Regions from separate parts of the Bradyrhizobium sp. USDA 4510 genome, predicted to be linked through region 4. Evidence: riboswitches for the same ligand, from Rfam matches in the RefSeq annotation. Region 4 holds a riboswitch; each other region holds the start of a gene.
The links. Region 4 has a riboswitch for cobalamin ahead of metE (5-methyltetrahydropteroyltriglutamate--homocysteine S-methyltransferase). Riboswitches for the same ligand answer to the same signal wherever they lie in the genome.

Region 1 (4,689 bases), 1.2 Mb from region 4:
CTGAACGGCGATGACCGATTTGCCGCAGCAGATCGCCGCGAAATGAAATGCGCCGTCACGGCAATCGGGATCATCTTCCGGCGCGCCCCATGCGCGGCTGAGATCGCCCTGCAGCAGCTCGGGAAGGCCGGAAAGCGCCGCACGATAGTCGGCGACGTTCCACGTCAAATTCCTGCGCAAAAGAATGTCGCCCAGTGACTCCACCGGCTCAAGGTCAAATCCCGCGCCCGCAAGATCAGCCAGCATCGCCCCGACCGAGGCAAGCGCATCGAGGCCGACGGCATGCGCGATCTGATGCGGGCGGCCGGGATAGTTCGAGAGCACCAGCGCGAGCCGCTTCTCCTGTGCCGGCTTGCTGGCAAGCCGATGCCAGGCGGCCACGCGTGCGGCAACTGCAGCGACGCGCTCGGCATCCGGTCGATGCGCAAGATGCGCGAATTGCAGCTCAAGATCGCGCTCACCAGGCGATTTGAAGCTCACGACCCCTGTGAACAGGCGGCCGTCGACCTCCGGCAGCACCACATGCATCGCGAGATCGCCGGGCGAGAGCCCGCGGAGCGACAAGGCCCAATCCTCGCGCCGCGCGGTCGACAGCGCGACCTGGAACACCGGGCATGATGCAGCGTCGAACGGCGTCGTGCCGTCGTCACCGGCCGCGGAAAACGCGGTCGCATTGACGATCGCCGCTGGAGCGCATTGCGCAAACTGAGCGCGCAGCCAATCGGCCACGCCCGCCGCCTTCAGCGAGGTGACGAACACACCGTGGGCATCAAAGCCCCTCTCACGCAATGCATCGATCAATGCATCGACCGGCGCCGTATCGCCTGCCGCGAGGTAGGAACGATAGAACGTCACCAGCACGCGCGGCCGGCCGTCCGGTGCCGGCAACGCCGTGATGGCACCGCGCCGGGAATCGTAGACGCCGATCTCGGGAAGATCGATCTCGCCGACCACCGGCCCGGCATAGAGTCCGGACGCCAGCGCCAGTTGCGCGATCACGGCCTGCGCGGCAACCGGGCCGCCCTTGTCGCACAGCACCTTCAGACGGCGCAGCGTCGAGACCGGCAAGGTCGAGAATTCATCGAGCCGCAGATCGTCGCGGCCATCCGCCGGCAGCACCACCAGGGCAATGCCGCGCTCCTTCGCCAGCCGATGCACCGCGGCCAGCCCGTATGACCAATAGGGCTCGCCGCCGATCAGCCGCACCAGAATGCCGCGGGCGTGCGAGAGCGTCCGCTCGATATAGGTATCGACCGACAGCGGATGGCGCAGCTCCGCGAGATTGGCGAGCCGCAGCGACGGCAGCGCAGCACGGCCGCGCCGCCAGCCGGCCGCGAAGGCAGCAAGATCGCTGTCGGAAAACGACAACACCACGAGATCGGCCGGATCCTGGCCGAGGTCCCTTGGCGTCGCGGTCTCCTCAAGGCCGCGGCTCTCGCGGAAGACGACGTGCATCAGACACCAAGCCGTGCCCTGATCGCGGCTTCATCGATGTCGGCATGTTCGCCGATCACGACGAGCTTCGACTGCCGCGCCCGGGCGCCCCAGGGCATGTCGAACTGATGCCGCACCCGCTCGCCGACCGATTGCACCAACAGCCGCATCGGCTTGCCTTCGACCGCGATGTAGCCCTTGGCGCGCAGCACGTTCTGCTCGCGCGCCAGCCCCTTGATCGAGGCGACCAGCGCGTCGACATCCGAAACTTCCGGAAGATCGATCACGACGGAATTGAAATCGTCGTGCTCGTGTTCCTCCTCGCCATCGTGATGCGACGGCCGCGCCGCGAGATCGCTTTCCGCCGCCGCCCCGAGCCCGAGGATTACGCGCGCGTCGATCGTGCCGTCGACGACGGGCAACATCGGCACCTCGCGCGGCATCTCGGCCGCGATCACCTCTTTCGCTGCCTTGATCCCCTCCGCCCCCGCGAGGTCCGCCTTGGTCAGCAGCACGATATCGGCACATGCGATCTGGTCCTCGAACACTTCCGACAGCGGCGTCTCGTGGTCGAGATTGTCGTCCGCCGCACGCTGCGCATCCACCGCGGCCGGATCAGGCGCAAAACGGCCGGCGGCGACGGCCTCGGCGTCGGCGAGCGCGATCACGCCGTCGACCGTGATCCGCGAACGGATCTCCGGCCAGTCGAACGCTTTCAGCAGCGGCTTCGGCAGCGCGAGCCCGGAAGTTTCGATCACGATGTGATCGGGCTTCACGTTCCGCGCCAGCAACTGCTCCATCGCCGGGATGAAATCGTCGGCGACGGTGCAGCAGATACAGCCATTGGCGAGTTCGACGATGTTCTCGGCCGGACAATTGGCGTCGGCGCACGACTTCAGGATGTCGCCGTCGACGCCTTCGCTGCCGAATTCGTTGACCAGCACCGCGAGCTTCTTGCCGTTGGCATTGCGGATCAGATGCTGGATCAGCGTCGTCTTGCCGGAGCCGAGAAAGCCGGTCACGACGGTGACCGGAATTTTGGCGAGCGTGGTCATTCTGCGGCCTCCGGCACGACGGGAAGAGGTGGAATGCGGGCGAGCGATTGCTTGCGGAAGATTTCCGGACGGCTGCGCCACGGCACGATGCCGTCGGGCGCCGCCGCATAGGCGGAGGCACCGGCGATCACATCCGCGGCATTATCAGCGGACAGTCGGCCGTAGACATAGGACCAGCGCCCCGGCGCGCTGAGCGCGACCGAGCAACCCTGGCTGCAGGCCGACAGGCATGCGACGGGAACCAGATTGACGTCATCAGGCACGCCGGCCTCGACAAGCGCGGCATGCAGGCGTGCACCGGGCGCGAGCTCACCTTCCGCCGGCGTCTGGCCGGCGCGGCAGGTGATGCAGACATGAAGTGTAACGCTCATCGCCCTTCCTGGATTGACAGCGGGAAGCGATGAGGCACACGAACCGATTTTGGACAGGTTCGTTCCCCGTCGCGGAACACCCCGTCCGCCGGTTTCACAACATGCTGCGTTGGCAGGTCTCCCGGCTTGCGGAGCAGGTTTTACCCTTCGATGCCCACCTTCCCGACTCCGTATGGAATCAGTGGCTTGGGCATCTCTCCGGTCACGGTCGCGGGGGCGGCTGCGCTTCGGGCCCGATTTAGCGGAGCCCTATCGCATTCCCTCTTCGCCTGTCGTAGGACAGGAACCAACGCAGGACCACCATTCGTCCAAGCCTCGCACTTGTCAAGCCGAAGGAATGTGATGACTTCTGATGGAAAGGGCGCTGAAGACGGCGCCGTCGGCACCGATCTTTCGCCGGATGCGCGCCACGCGGACAAGATGGCGAAAAAGAAGGCCGCCCGCGACCGCATCATGGCGACCAAGAGCGGTGAAAAGGGCCTGATCATCGTTCATACCGGCGCCGGCAAAGGAAAATCGTCCTCCGCGTTCGGCATGATCGTGCGCTGTGTGGCGCACGGCTTTCCCTGCGCCGTGGTGCAGTTCATCAAGGGCGCCTGGGATACCGGCGAGCGCCGCCTGCTCACCGGGCATTTCGGCGATCTCTGTCAATTCCACGCAATGGGCGAAGGCTTTACCTGGGAGACGCAGGATCGCGCCCGCGACATCGCGGCAGCGCAAGCCGGCTGGAAAAAGGCCAAGCAGCTGATCGCAGACCCGAGCCTGCGCATGGTCGTGCTCGACGAGATCAACATCGCGCTACGCTACGATTACCTTGCGATCGCCGATGTCGTCGACTTCCTGACCACGTCGAAGCCGCCGATGACCCATGTCGTGCTCACCGGGCGCAACGCCAAGGAGGAGCTGATCGAGATTGCCGATCTCGTCACCGAGATGACGCTGGTAAAGCATCCGTTCCGCTCCGGCATCAAGGCCCAGCCGGGCGTCGAGTTCTGACGGGCATCACGATGGCGCGCGCATTGATGATCCAGGGAGCCGGCTCGGACGTGGGCAAATCGCTCATCGTCGCCGGCCTCGCCCGCGCCGCGAGACGGCGCGGCCTGCGCGTGCTGCCGTTCAAGCCGCAGAACATGTCGAACAACGCCGCGGTGACCGTCGATGGCGGCGAGATCGGCCGCGCACAGGCGTTGCAGGCGCTCGCCGCCGGCGTCGAGCCGCACACCGACATGAACCCGGTGCTGCTGAAGCCCGAGACCGATGTCGGCGCCCAGGTCATCGTGCACGGCAAACGGATCGCCACCGCACGCGCGCGCGAATATGCCGGCATGAAACCATCGCTGATGGGCGCGGTGCTGGAGAGTTTTGCGCGCCTGAAGCAGCGCGCCGATCTGGTGCTGGTCGAGGGCGCCGGCAGTCCCGCCGAGGTTAACTTACGCAAGTCCGATATCGCCAATATGGGTTTTGCGCGCAAAGCCGACGTGCCAGTGGTGCTGGTCGGCGACATCGACCGCGGCGGCGTGATCGCGCAGCTCGTCGGCATCAAGACGGTGATCGACCCTGACGATGCGGCGATGATCCAGGGCTTTGTCATCAACAAATTCCGCGGCGATCCGACATTGTTCGATGACGGCTATCGCTTGATCGAAGAGCGCACCGTCTGGCGCGGATTTGGCGTGCTGCCCTGGTTCGTCCGCGCCGGCGAGCTTCCGGCCGAAGATGCGCTCGGGCTCGGCGAGGCGCGCAAGCCCGGCCAGCACAAGATCGCATTCCTTGCGTTGTCGCGGATCGCCAATTTCGACGACCTCGATCCCCTGAAGCTCGAGCCCGGC
Region 2 (4,689 bases), 790 kb from region 4:
TCAGGCGATCGAGGCACATCCTGGTGTCGATCAGGATCTGATATGGCAGAATGTGGCCGGCCCTTCACACGCTGGGCCATCGTACGCTGGACCACTGCTGGAGGGACCGTCCCATGCCGGGCCATCGCACGCCGGTCCCACCCACGCTCGGCCATTGCAAGCGGGCCCCTCTCAGGCTGGTCCGTCCGAAACTGCACCACCAGAACTTTCCGAGCTCCGGATGCTGAACGGACGTCTCGCCAAGGATTACTGGGTTTTCACTGGCCAAACGGCCACAGCCGCTCAGATCGATATGCTTGAGCGCAGCGGAGTGAAGCCGAGCAAGGACCACCCCACAAAGGTTTTTACCTTTCTCGGCGTGCCTCACACAGCCGAATGGAGAGAAGAGGGCTTCATTCGTCTTACACCGTCGCTGGACCAAACCCTTTGGCCTGAAGAGCCGGCTGAAAATAGATCTTTGGACTCCGACTCTGAGGAAGATCCGCGTATCCGCTAGGGACGGGCCGTACCTTGGCTGGGCCACGTCCTGGAAGCGGATAGATTAAAAATTGCGACGGCAGCAGCAGTTGGTACGGGCCCGCAGCCGGCAAATATTGCCATTCACCTGGTTTAAGCCCACTTGATCATTACAGAATCGGTCAAGTCAGAATAGCTGCACGCTCGAGATGAACGATCGCAGCCGTCCTCCTGTCGTTTTAGTCTCTCCGTCCCGCTGTGCCGACGCCACGAAGTCGGCAGCCTTGATCATCAACGCGATCGTCACATGCACAATCGCCCTTGATGATTAGCTCCAGCATGACTACGTCCGGCCGAAAGCTGCCCACACCCCGTCTTCGCCATCCCAGCTGCCGCGGCTCGCCGCCTTGGAGTATTCCGTGGCGCGCTGCTCGAAGAAATTGGCGTGCTCGACACCGTTGAGAATCTCCACGAGCCATGGCAGCGGATGTGCCTTGAGCCGGATGAACCCGCCCTCCTTAGCCTCGAAGAAGCCGAATACCGGGGCAATCCGCAGCTGGGTCAGTCGCCAGTCGGCGACGTAGCGGACGTAGGCATGGATCTGCTCGGGATTCATACCCTCGATCTCGCCGAGGCCAAAGGCGAGGTCGACGAAGTTCTCCTCCAGCTTCACCATGGTCTTGGCGACGTCGATGATATCGTCACGGACGGAGCGCGTCACCGCGCCAGTTTCGCGGTGCCATTCGTGAAACAGCTTTATGATGCCCTCACAATGCAGGCTCTCGTCGCGCACTGACCAGCTTACGATCTGTCCCATACCGTTCATCTTGTTGTGGCGCGGAAAGTTGAGCAGCATCGCGAAGCTCGCGAACAACGCCATGCCTTCGGTGAAGGCGCCGAACATCGCCAACGTCCGGGCGACATCGGCCACGGTGCCGACGCCGAACTCGTGCATGTAGTCGGCCTTCGCGCGCATCTCGGCATAGCCGCGGAATGCCTCGAACTCGGTTTTGGGCATACCGAGCGTTTTGAGCAGTAGCGCATAGGCATCGATGTGGACCGTCTCCATGTTGGTGAAAGCTGCAATCATCATCTGGACGGTGAGCGGCTGGAAAATCGGGATGTAGCGCTTAAGATAGTTGTCGCCGACCTCGATGTCCGATTGAGTGAAGAAACGGAAGATCTGGGTGAGCAGCGCACGTTCGTTGTCGGTGACGCGGTCCGACGCCCAGTCCTTGAGGTCTGCGCCGAGCGGCACCTCCTCCCCCATCCAATGGGTCTGCTGCTGGCGCTTCCAGAACTCGTAAGCCCAGGCGTAGCGATCAACGTCGTAGCTGCCGGTCGAGTCGAGGAGGCCGACGCGCTGCTTGCCGATCAGCGTACGCGGATCGACGGACGAGAGATCGATCACTGACATGCGAGGCACTCCTCATAGTCGGTGCGCTGCTGCGATGGTTGCGGGGGCGCAGCCTTGTCGCCATCGGCGATGGCGCCGGCGAACGCCGCGCGCGAAATAGATTTTGAACGGCAGTAGTAGAGGCTCTTCACCCCCCGCTTCCATGCCGTCCAGTGCAGCATGTGAAGATCCCATTTATCGACGTCAGCCGGCAGATAGAGGTTGACCGACTGGCTCTGGCAGACGAACGCGGCGCGGTCGGCGGCAAGTTCGACGATCCAGCGCTGGTCGATCTCGAAGGCGGTGCGAAAGACCGCTTTCTCGATTTCCGAGAGGATGTCGAGATGGGCGACCGAACCCTCGGCGGCGATGATGGACTGCCAGATCGCCGAAGTATTGGCGCCCTTGGCGGCCAGCAGCTTGGCGAGATGCCGATTACGCACCGAGATGGCGCCGGACAAGGTCTTATGGGTGTAGATGTTGGCCGGGATGGGTTCTACACAAGCGCTGGTGCCGCCGCAGATAATGCTTATCGAGGCGGTCGGCGCGATCGCGATCTTATGGCTGAAGCGGGCCATCACGCCTCGTTCCAGGGCATCCGGGCACGGCCCCCGCTCGCGCGCGAGCGTCACGGATGCCGCATCAGCATCGCGACGGATTTTCCGGAACATGTTCAGATTGAACGACTTGGCCACGACGCTTTCCATCGGAATGCTCTTGGCCTGCAGGAACGAGTGGAAGCCCATGACGCCAAGGCCGACGGAACGCTCACGCAAGGCGGCGTAGCGGGCACGCTTCATGACGCCCGGCGCCACCGTGATGAAGTGGGTCAGCACGTTGTCGAGGAAGCGCATGACGTCCTCGATGAAGCCAGGCTCCTCGTTCCACTGGTCCCAGGTCTCGAGGTTGAGCGACGACAGGCAGCACACGGCGGTACGCTCCTCGTCGCGATGATCGATGCCGGTCGGCAGGGTAATTTCGCTGCACAGGTTGGACGTTGAGACCTTGAGGCCGAGCTCGCGCTGGTGCTTGGGGAGCGCGCGGTTCACTGTATCGATGAACAAGAGATAAGGCTCCCCCGTCTGCAGCCGGTTCTCCAGGATGCGTTGCCACAGCTGGCGGGCGTCGATTTCGCGGATAACCTCCTTGGTCTTCGGACTGCGCAGAGCGAACGCAGTGCCGGCGCCTACGGCACGCATGAACTCATCGGTGACGTTGATGCCGTGATGCAGGTTGAGACTCTTGCGGTTGAAGTCGCCGGACGCCTTGCGGATCTCGAGGAACTCCTCGATCTCGGGATGGTGGATATCGAGATAGACCGCAGCCGAGCCGCGCCGTAACGAGCCCTGGCTGATCGCCAACGTCAGGCCGTCCATGACGTGGATGAACGGGATGATGCCTGAGGTAACGCCGCCCTTCACCTGCTCGCCGATCGAGCGAACATTGCCCCAGTAGGTGCCGATGCCGCCACCGTTAGAGGCAAGCCATACGTTCTCGTTCCAGGTGCCCACGATGCCTTCGAGCGAGTCCGACACCGAGTTAAGGAAGCAGGAAATCGGCAGGCCGCGCGTCGTGCCGCCGTTGGAGAGCACCGGTGTGGCTGGCATGAACCACAGCCGAGACATCGCATCGTAGAGACGTTGGGCATGCGCAACATCATCCGCGAAGGCGCAAGACACCCGCGCGAACATGTCCTGGATCATTTCGCCGGCGAGCAGATAACGGTCGCTCAGCGTCAGCTTGCCGAACGGCGTCAACAGGTCGTCGCGCGTCCGATCGAGCTTGAGATCGGCCGGCTTTGGCGATGGCGCAAGGGGGTACGGCAGCGGGGCCGGCGACGGCGGCGGCACAAGACACAACTCAGGCGCGCTGGGCTCTGCCTGCAATGGCTGCGACCTCACGCGCGCCGGCTCCTCAATGAGATGACCATGCTGATCGAAATCGTAAGACGGCGACATCGGCAACCCCGCGATGTTAGGCGGGGGGGACTGCGCGGATGACTTGCGAGGAAACCGGTCAAACGTCTCCGGCTGCAAGCGACCCAACGGGGCACCCCGCCCGAGGACTTTCGTTCAGTCGCGGCAGGTCTCCTGGCTCGCGGGTCGCCGCGGCTGTCGGCCTTCCCGGCGCTGTGCTGCGCCAGTGACCATGATGACAACCGCTCGCCGCTTACAGTTGCGGGGGCAGCCCCGGAGTAGCCGTTCGGCGCACCGGGTTCCCTCTTAGCTTCCGACCTACAAAATGTTGGGGCCAGAAGACCGTGACTGGCTAGACATAGGCACTACTCGCCGGGATTCGTCAACTGGGGAGATCCAGATTGAAACGCAAAAACATACCGAAGCCCGGACGACTTTGTCGCCGCTGTCGGCTTCTGCTGCAGGTGATTGGATATGCCGTTGGGCTGCATTACCGGTTTCCGTCAAGCCTGCGCAAAGGTCGAGGGAATTCCTGGCTCGCACGTCGCATTGATGGAATCTAAGAAACGGCGCGTCAGTAGAGGAGCAATTCGGCCAGACGCTTGATTTGATTCGCAGCGCTCCTGCTCGCCGCGACCAATGGCATCTGGACGAATTCGTTATCCACTCGCGGGCGAACAACATCGGCTCTGGCGCGCCGTCGACCGGAATGGCCTTGCATCCAGCCCCGAACCGAATCGCGCTGCACAGTGGTCCCACGCCTGTCACGGCTCCAGCGCGACCTGCAAGCCCTCCTTACTTTCAACATGAACGTAACGGGGTCCGATCGGCCGTCCCCTGCCGCTGGCGACAGTGACAATGTCTTCCAAAGGCATGGCGCGCGCATCCGCCTCGGGGCGAGACAAGATCAGATCGGCGTGA
Region 3 (4,689 bases), 5.8 Mb from region 4:
GTTGTGGTGTTCGACTACGAGACGCTGAGCGATCGCGCGACCTTCTCGGCGATGAATCGTCCGGCGGAGGGCGTGCGGCATCTCGTGGTCAGCGGCCAGCCGCTGATCAGCGATGGTGTGCTCGATGTCGCGGCGCGTCCCGGCCGGCCGGTGCGCCGGCCTATCACGGGGGGCTGAGGTGCCGGTCCCGATCCTGCTGGTCGCGGGCTTCCTCGGGGCGGGCAAGACCACGGTCGTCAACCATCTGCTGGCGCATGCGCAAGGGCGGCGCATCGCCGCCGTGGTCAACGATTTCGGTGCGATCAATATCGACGCCGAGCTGATCGCCGGCGCCAGCGACGGCGTGGTCAGCCTGAGCAATGGCTGCATCTGCTGCACGCTGGAGGGCGACCTGCTGCGCACGCTCGCCACGTTGCTGCGGCGTGATCCGCGTCCCGAATTCATCGTGATCGAGACCAGCGGGATCGCCGATCCCGCCGACATCGTGCGCAACCTGATGGATCCCGTGATCTGGAAGGAGGCGCCGCTGGAGACCGTGCTGTGCGTGGTCGACGCGACGCAGCCTGCGGCGATGCTGAACGATGCGCTGCTGCGCTCGCAGCTCCGGGCGGCGGATGTGGTGGCGCTGAGCAAGGTCGATCTGACTGACGCCGCTGCGTGCGCCGCGATCCGCGACGCCGTGCGCGCGGTGCGTCCGGCGGCCGTGGTGGTCGATGCCTTGCATGGCGAGGTGCCGGCCGCGCTGCTGTTCCCAGCGGACCTCGATCATGTGTCGGCGCCGCGCGAGACCGCGCCGCGACGGCCGTCGTCCGATCGCTTCGACACGCTGAGCTGGACCTCGGAGCGGCCCGTCGTGCTGCCGCGCTTGCAGCAGGCGATCGGCAGACTGGCGCCGAAGCTGGCGCGGGCGAAGGGATTGTTCGAGACGGTGGAGCAGCCCGGGCGGCTGACCGTGCTTCAACTCGCCGGCGGCCGCGCGACCTTGGCTGCGGGCGGCGTCCCGTCGCCCGGCGTGCCGCGCACGCGCATCGTGTTCATCGCCGAGATGGGTGCGCTGTCACGCGCGGAGATTGATGAGGTGATGCAGGGATGCGTCGAGGCTCAGTGACGCGAACCTACGTTTCCCGTCATCCTGAGGAGCCGCGAAGCGGCGTCTCGAAGGATGAATCGGCCGCCAGCCGGGCCGTGCATCCTTCGAGACGCGCGTGCCGCGCTCCTCAGGATGACGGGTTGCTTTTCGGCGTCAGCCCTCGACGTCGCTGTGTCATCGCCGCAGCATCACCCGCAAAGCAGGTCTGCGACAATCGCATCGAATTGACAGCTCTGCAGCCAGCACCTATCGTTTTTGCCGACGGTTCCCTTCGGGGATCAAAAGGGAATGCGGTGCGAGGGTAACCCCAATGCCGCAGCTGTCCCCGCAACTGTAAACGGCGAGCCTTTCGTCAATTTGCCACTGGGCCATCAGGCCCGGGAAGGCGTCGACAGGCGATGACCCGTGAGCCAGGAGACCTGCCGTCAGTCGTGGTCACACGCGAGCACATCGGGCGGGGGCGTCCTGGTGGGATCGGAGCACTGCCTTTTTTGGCAATGCGCCAGTCCACGTTCGCGGTGACGTGCCACGTTACCGCGAGTCCTTTTCATGTCTCCGTCCTCTCCCGTTGCGCGCAAATGGCGCCTCGGTCTTCTCTGCTCCCTGTCATCATTGTTGTTGCCGGCCGAAGGCTCGGCACAAACGCCGCCACCAACCAGGCTCGATCCGATTGAGGTCGCGCCTTCCGCTGCGCCAAAGCCGAAGCCTGCGGCGCGCAGCCGTGACATGACCGCTGCGGCGCGGCCACGGCCGAGGCCTGCAACAGCCGGCAACGCCCCGCGCGTCGCGGCGTCGGGCGTACCGGGATCGGCATCGCCGACGCTCAATGCCACCACGCAGGGCGGCACCGGCAGTCGTCTCAACCTGACGCCGCTGCAGACGCCGGCCAGCGTCGAGATCATCACGGCGCAGACCATCGCTGAACGCGGCCAGCATAATGTGCTCGATGCCGTCACCCAGGACGCGGCCGGGTTCGTCGCAACGCCGGCGCCAGGCAATGGCGGCCTGTCGTTCAGCACCCGCGGCTTTGCCGGCAGCAACTCGGTGATGACGCTGTATGACGGCACGCGCTTCTATATCGGCTCCGGCACGCTGACGTTCCCCTATGACACCTGGTCGACGCAGCGCATCGAAGTGCTGCGCGGCCCGGCCTCGGTGCTGTACGGCGAAGGCGCGATCGGCGGCGTCATCAACGTGATTCCGAAGAAGCCGCAGAGCACGCCCTATAACGAGGCCGAGGTTTCGCTCGACAGCAACATGACGCGGCGGCTCTCGGTGGACAGCACCGGTCCGATCAATCCCAATGTGTCGTACCGCATCAACGCCACCGGCAACATGTCGGACAGCTGGGTCGATCGCGACAAGACCTCGAACGCGGTGGTCTCCGCTGCCGTGCGGGTGCAGGCGTCGGACAATCTCGCCTTCACGCTCTCGGAAGATTACGGCGATCGCAGCCCGTCGCGCTATTTCGGCACGCCGCTGATCAACGGCGCGATCCAGGACGCGCTGCGCTTCAAGAACTACAATGCAGCGGACAGCGCGATCCGCTATCAGGACAGCTGGACCCGGTTCAAGACCGAGTGGGACGTCGCCGACGGCATCAAGGTCAACAACACGCTGTATTACCTGACCAGCGAGCGGCACTGGCGCGACATCGAGAACTACACCTGGAATCCGAAGACCCAGCTGATCGATCGCACGAGCTATATCGAGATATTCCACGACCAGAAGCAGCTCGGCAACCGGATGGATACGACCTTCAGCGGCCACGTGTTCGGCCTTGCGAACCAGGTCGTCGCCGGGTTCGACGTCAACCGGATCGACTTCACCCATACCAACAACTCGCCCTATGGCGGCGCGTCGTCGGTCAATCCTTATGTGTTCGATCCCGGATCGTTCTTCGCCACGACGACGGCGACCACGCCGGGCTTCAACGCGATCGTCAATCAATACGCGCTGTTCGCCGAGGATCGGCTCTCGCTGACCGATCAGTTGTCGCTGGTGACCGGGGTCAGGTATGATCGCCCCGAAGTGGACCGCACCGACTACAAGACGCCGGCAAACAGTTTTGAGACGACGCTATCGGGCACTAGCTGGCGCGCGGGCCTCGTTTACGAGCCGATCAAGAACCTCGCGTTCTATGGCCAGTACGCGGTCGGCGTCGATCCGGTCAGCAATCTGATCTCACTGTCGACCACGCAGAAGACATTCCAGCTTGCGACCGGCAAGCAGACCGAGATCGGGGTCAAGCAATCGTTCTGGGGCGGCCGCGGCGAGTGGACGCTGGCTGCCTACGAGATCGTCAAGACCGGGCTCACGATTCCCGATCCCGGCAATCCCACCGGCGGCCTGGCATTGCAGATCGGCCAGCAATCATCCCGCGGGGTCGAAGGATCGATCGGGCTCGCACTGAGCGACGGCTGGCGCGTCGACGCCAATCTTGCGCTGTTGCGCGCCAGATACGACAACAACAGCCAGGTGGTCGGCGGCAAGATCGTCAGCTTCAACGGCAATGTCCCGGTCAACGTGCCGCAGCAGGTCTCGAACGTCTGGCTGACCTGGGACTTCGCGCCCAACTGGTCGGCCTATGGCGGCGTGCAGATCGTCGGTGCGATGTACTCCGATCTTGCCAACACCCAGCTGCGTCCGGGCTACAACGTGGTCAATGGCGGCGTCAGGTGGAAGCCGGACGACCGCACCACGGTCGCGTTCCGCCTCTACAATCTGTTCGACAAGGCTTACGCGGTGACCTCGAACGGTACCGGGCAGTGGCTGCTCGGCATGCCGCGCACCGCCGAATTGTCCGTCAACGTGAAGTTCTGACCATGCGCAACGCTCTGATCCGGCGCGGGCGGCGGTGGCTCTATATCGTCCATCGCTGGATCGGCATTGCGACGTGTCTCCTGTTCGCGATGTGGTTCATCTCCGGCCTCGTCATGATGTACGTGGCCTTTCCGCGCCTTACCGACAGCGAGCGCCTCGCCGCGCTTCCTGTCATTCCCTGGAGCAAGGTGCGGGTCACGCCTGATCGCGCGATGGCGATCGCAGGTGTCGAGCGTTATCCGCGTGACCTGCGGCTTTCGATGATGGACGACACGCCCGTCTATCGGGTGACCGGCTGGAAGGGAGGGACGATCACCATTTCGGCGACCGACGGCAGCGTGATTGACCGGATCACGCCGGACCAGGCGCTGGCCATTGCCGCTCATCATCCGCATGCCTTGCAGCCTCGCTTGATCGAAACGATTACGCGCGACCAATGGTCAGTCACGTCGCGCTTCGATCCGTTGCGGCCGCTCTATCTGATCGGCCTCGGTGACGCCGATGGCACCGAGCTCTATGTTTCCTCGCGCACCGGCGAGATCGCGCTCGACACCACACGTTGCGAGCGGATCTGGAATTGGCTCGGCTCGATCCCGCACTGGATCTATCCGACCGTGTTGCGCAAGGACGGTTCGCTGTGGCGCGACGTGGTGTTGTGGATCTCCGGCATCTGCCTCGTCGTCGCGGTCACCGGCTTCTGGATCGGCGTCCTCCGCCTGCGGCTGATGCGCCGCTACGCTGATGGCGCCATCTCGCCCTATCGCGGCTGGATGGCC
Region 4 (4,689 bases):
GTTTTAACTGTGGTCAGATTTTCGGCGGATGCCCTCGCCGTGATCGAACCATCGGCTGTCCTCCCTCCGCCGATGGACGTCGGTGCGATGCATAGAGCGTCGCTCCTCCCGGACACACTTCGCCCGGCCGCTAAAGGCGGCCGGGCTTTTTCGTTCCCCAAGTCCCCTCACGATCACCGACTGCGCAAAGTCCCACAAGCGATCGGCTTTCTCGACGAGAGACAACAGGCCAAGGCTCAACGGTCGACGGGAGCGGATCCAGCGCGCAGCTCGCGGGCGGCAGCGACCATGTTGACCAGTGCTGGGCGAACCTCCTCCCATTTCCGCGTCTTCAGGCCGCAGTCCGGATTGACCCAGAGCTGCGAGTCCTGCAGCCGCTTGCGAGCCAACGCCATGAGTCCCGTCATCTCGCTTGTCTCGGGCACGCGAGGAGAATGGATGTCGTACACGCCCGGCCCGATTTGATTTGGATATTTGTAGTTCCGAAACGCGTCAAGCAATTCCATCTTCGAGCGCGAGGTCTCGATCGAGATGACATCGGCGTCCATTGCAGCAATCGCATCGATGATGTCGTTGAATTCCGAGTAGCACATATGGGTATGAATCTGGGTTTGATCGGCGACGCCCGATGAGCAGATGCGGAAGCAATCCCCGGCCCAGTCGAGATAGGCCGCCCACTCCGATCGACGCGGTGGCAACCCCTCGCGCAGCGCTGCTTCGTCGATCTGGATCATGGTCGCACCCGCATTCTCGAGATCCCTGACTTCGTCTCGGATCGCGAGCGCAAGTTGGCGGCAGGCCTCGCTTCTGGGAATATCATCGCGAACAAACGACCAGTTCAAAATCGTTACCGGTCCGGTCAACATCGCCTTCATCGGCTTGTTGGTTAGTGATTGCGCGTAGCGCCACCAGTCCACGGTGATCGGCTTCGGCCGCGAGACGTCGCCAAACAGGATCGGTGGCCGAACGCAGCGCGAGCCATAGGATTGTACCCAGCCGTTTTTGGTAAATGCGAAGCCGGCGAGTTGCTCGCCGAAGTACTGCACCATGTCATTGCGCTCAAACTCGCCGTGCACGAGCACGTCCAGGCCAATGTCCTCCTGCCAACGGACAACACGCGCAGTCTCCTCCTTGAGAAACTTGTCGTATTGCCCGTCGCTCATCGAGCCTCTCGCGTGCGCCGCGCGGGCATTACGCACCTCTGCGGTCTGCGGAAACGATCCGATCGTCGTGGTCGGAAACGCCGGCAGTTTGAAGCGCTTGCGTTGGATCTCGGCACGGCTGGCAAATGGGCTGACGCGCCGTCGCATGGTCTGATTGATCGCACTCATCCGGACGGCGACATTGGCGTCACGGATCTTCGGGGAAGTTCCGCGGCGGGTGGTAACGCGCTCCGATTCCGCAAGAGCGTCGGCAACATCCTGATCGCCTGCGAGTGCCCGTGCCAAGGTCGCAAGCTCGCGAATCTTCTGAACCGAGAACGCAAGCCAGCTCTTGACATCGGAAGCAAGCTCCGTTTCGAGTTCAACATCGACCGGCACGTGAAGCAGCGAACAGGATGGGGCGATCTGTACGCGATCCTTGCCGAGCTTCGCAATGGCGGGATCGAGCCGCTGGCGCAGCGCCGACAAATTCGTCCGCCACACATTGCGACCGTCTATCACGCCGAGTGACATGACGAGTTCACTTCGCCCGGCAGCAATGATCTGATCCAATAACTCCGGCGCCCGAACCAGATCGACATGCAGGCCGGCAACAGGTAGGCGCAAGGCGGTGTGAAGATTGTCGCCAAGGTGGCCAAAATAGCTGGCAACCATGATCTTGATGGCCGGCCCTTCCTTGGCGAGCCGGTCATAGGCATGCAGCAAAGATTTTTTTGCCCCCTGATCCAGATCAAGGACCATACAGGGCTCGTCAAATTGAACCCATTCTGCTCCGCGTTTGGCCAATTCCTGCAGAACCTTGATATAGATCGGTATCAGGTCATCCAGGAGTGACAGTGGCTGGATCGCGGGATCCGCACTCTTGCCTAGCTTCAAGAAAGTGGCCGGACCGATCAGGACAGGGCGCGTCTGAAAGCCAAGGGCCTTGGCTTCCTCATACTCCTCGATAGGCTTGCGAGAGGAGAGTCTGAAAGTCTGCCCCCGATGAAATTCCGGAACCATGTAGTGGTAGTTGGTATCGAACCACTTGGTCATCTCCTGCGCGGGTGCGCCATAGCCGCGAGGTCCGTGACCGCAACTCGCATCCTGACTGCCGCTTTGTGAACCGCGTGCCATGGCGAAATACGTCTTGAGAGAAGCAGGCTCGGCTTTCGAGGCATAGACTTCCGGGATGGCGCCGACCATGACACTGGTGTCGAGCACCTGATCGTATAGCGAGAAATCGTTCGACGGAATGATGGTGACACCGAGGGATTTCTGGCGCGCCCAGTTCGCCGCACGTAGGCCGGCTGCGTCCTCGAGCAATTGCTGTTCGCTGATTCTTCCGGCCCAATAGCTTTCGAGCGCGAGTTTAAGCTCGCGTCTTGGACCGATGCGCGGCGTTCCGAGCGTGGCAACCGGAAGCGAGAGAAGAGACATAGCGTTAACCCATGTTGGGGGCAAAGGCCATGGCGGACGCAGGCAGGAGACGTCGCGCGAGCGACGGCTGCTTGGCGCACCACCGGGACACCCCGCCCGTGGACGAACATATTGTCGGGGCAGGTCTCCTGGCTCGCGGGTCATCGCCACTGTCCGGCCTTCCCGAAGCCGCGCAGGCTTCAGTGACTCTGTTGGACAGCGGCTCGCCGCTCACAGTTGCGGGGGCAGCGCCGGCATCACCGGCTTCCCTCTTAGCTCCGGATCAAGCAGGAACCGGAGCACCTCGACGACTTGGATTATCGGCAAGACAACTCCGCCGTCAACCTCTCAAATTGATGCTGCGACGTCTCCTACGTGTTGACGATGCACGGCCACTCTTGATCGCGACGTTGAAGCCACTCTCCAATCACAGATATCGGGGTGACCATCTGCGAGGCGCGTTGGCGTCGGACCGCGTGTCAGATCATGGAAGAGACGAATGCGGCCTGGGCGATGAAGGTCACGGTGCCGAGACAGGACGCTCTTCACGCGATCCAGCTTTCAAACATTCATCGAGCACCCTTCGATAAGTCCCCCTTTCTCCACCAACAACCAGTGTGAATAGGCGCGCTATACGCTAAATCCGCCGGCATACTCAGCGAGCATGTTGATCTACGACCAATCCTGGTAGGCGCCATGCGGACGTTTTTTGGCGATACTGCGAAAAGCAAGCATAGTGAATCACCAACGAAAAGAGTAGCTCGCAATGAAAATGGCTGTTTGGAGTGCCCTCGGCGTCTTTGCTGCTGCCGTCTTTGCGGTCGGCCTGTTCGGGTGGATAGCAAGGCCACTTATGAACCCGGCCGTCAGACAGATGCTCTCGAACGTTTTGAGCAGTTCAAGCCGAAGCTAGCTCAACCCGAGGGGCTTGGCCTTCTTGCCCGGTCGGTACGACTGCATGGAAGCGCGGCTCTTCCAAATGTTGACTACGGCGACGAACTGATAGACGCCGGTCACGAAGCGGGCCATCACGCGAGCGGCGAATGTCGTCGTCCCATCGTCTGCCTGACTTTTGAACTTGCGAGCGCCAATTCCTAATCGCTCGCCGCTGATGGGCGGCTTCGCCTCGTTGTGGCCATAAAGCGCCTTGCACAACCGGTTGAGGCACTCTCGACCTTGGCAGCAGCGGCAACGAACCCGGACCACACCGGTTCGATGGCGGCAAACCTGCACTCAATTGTCGTCTGGCTTCTGGCAGCGAGGCTTTCAAAACTGCGCTGCTCGGAGATCCAGTGCGTGACAGGAATGAGCCACGAAAGTCGCTGCGAATAGGCTTAATGGCAACATAAATAAGGTGCGCAGGTCGGGAAGTCGACAAAGGCGGCACAAATCTGGTGCGAACTGCCTGCTATTGCCTGGCACGAAGAATGCAAGTCCTCGCTTGCCCAGGCTTCTCCTCCTGGGCTGGTCCAGCATTGCAAGTTGAAGCTTTGGCTGACCACTGAAGTTAGCGGCGCGTGACATCGAGGGACAGCGCCTGCTTGCGCGGGACATCAGCAGGTGCTCGCGTCACGTTGCCGCTAACTTCTAGCGATCTCGTAGAGCACGTCGAAGATTGTCCGCTTTGGAATTGACGCGTGGATGAGAACCAGATAGGCCGGCAGCAATGAAGAGAATGTCTGGAACGCGCGTGCTTTGGTTCTGTCTCGGTCGATCGCTGATCTGCCTGGCCGGGCTGGCAGCGACAAACAGCAACGTTCGCGCCAACGACAGCGCGCCTGTCGAAAGGGTCAAGTCAACGTGGCGAGCGCAAGACGGCGAGACTATAGAACAAATCATCTCCAAGGTCTCGAAGGTGGCTCACTTCGTCCCTCGGTCGTGGGGAGTCGCTGAAGCAATTGACCGAACAGAGTATGTGTACTTTTCGTGGACCAGGCACCAAGACAACAAATCAGACGAACAGTACGCAATCACTTGGAAGATCGCGACCGACGGAACGATCAGACTTGCGTCGCCATATGCCAAGCCGATTGAATTGGGCTGGCGCGCCTTTGCGCTCTCGTTGATCGCCAGTGAGGTCACCGATGGCGAAAGGGACGCAAATCTTCGCTTTCTGCACGATCCTGTT

Region 1: another riboswitch for cobalamin. It lies ahead of ACVMDN_RS11075 (DUF1636 family protein); the one in region 4 lies ahead of metE (5-methyltetrahydropteroyltriglutamate--homocysteine S-methyltransferase).
Region 2: another riboswitch for cobalamin. It lies ahead of ACVMDN_RS02305 (ribonucleoside-diphosphate reductase subunit alpha); the one in region 4 lies ahead of metE (5-methyltetrahydropteroyltriglutamate--homocysteine S-methyltransferase).
Region 3: another riboswitch for cobalamin. It lies ahead of ACVMDN_RS33195 (TonB-dependent receptor); the one in region 4 lies ahead of metE (5-methyltetrahydropteroyltriglutamate--homocysteine S-methyltransferase).

Annotation. Positions count from the first base shown of each region.
Region 1 is NZ_JBSSBT010000001.1:2,504,484-2,509,172, reverse strand. Features, by position in the region: gene cobN (cobaltochelatase subunit CobN) at 1-1,455, opposite strand, end outside; gene cobW (cobalamin biosynthesis protein CobW) at 1,455-2,489, opposite strand; gene ACVMDN_RS11075 (DUF1636 family protein) at 2,486-2,860, opposite strand; cobalamin riboswitch at 2,955-3,166, opposite strand; gene cobO (cob(I)yrinic acid a,c-diamide adenosyltransferase) at 3,203-3,856, shown strand; gene ACVMDN_RS11065 (cobyric acid synthase) at 3,868-4,689, shown strand, end outside.
Region 2 is NZ_JBSSBT010000001.1:486,218-490,906, reverse strand. Features, by position in the region: gene ACVMDN_RS02315 (hypothetical protein) at 221-496, shown strand; gene ACVMDN_RS02310 (ribonucleotide-diphosphate reductase subunit beta) at 800-1,873, opposite strand; gene ACVMDN_RS02305 (ribonucleoside-diphosphate reductase subunit alpha) at 1,864-3,753, opposite strand; cobalamin riboswitch at 3,916-4,130, opposite strand; gene ACVMDN_RS02300 (class I SAM-dependent methyltransferase) at 4,533-4,689, opposite strand, start outside.
Region 3 is NZ_JBSSBT010000001.1:7,105,989-7,110,677, reverse strand. Features, by position in the region: gene ACVMDN_RS33205 (amidohydrolase family protein) at 1-177, shown strand, start outside; gene ACVMDN_RS33200 (CobW family GTP-binding protein) at 179-1,108, shown strand; cobalamin riboswitch at 1,336-1,531, shown strand; gene ACVMDN_RS33195 (TonB-dependent receptor) at 1,640-3,913, shown strand; gene ACVMDN_RS33190 (cytochrome b family protein) at 3,916-4,689, shown strand, end outside.
Region 4 is NZ_JBSSBT010000001.1:1,276,670-1,281,358, reverse strand. Features, by position in the region: gene metE (5-methyltetrahydropteroyltriglutamate--homocysteine S-methyltransferase) at 237-2,582, opposite strand; cobalamin riboswitch at 2,684-2,883, opposite strand; gene ACVMDN_RS05660 (hypothetical protein) at 3,396-3,659, shown strand; gene ACVMDN_RS05655 (nodulate formation efficiency C protein) at 4,228-4,689, shown strand, end outside.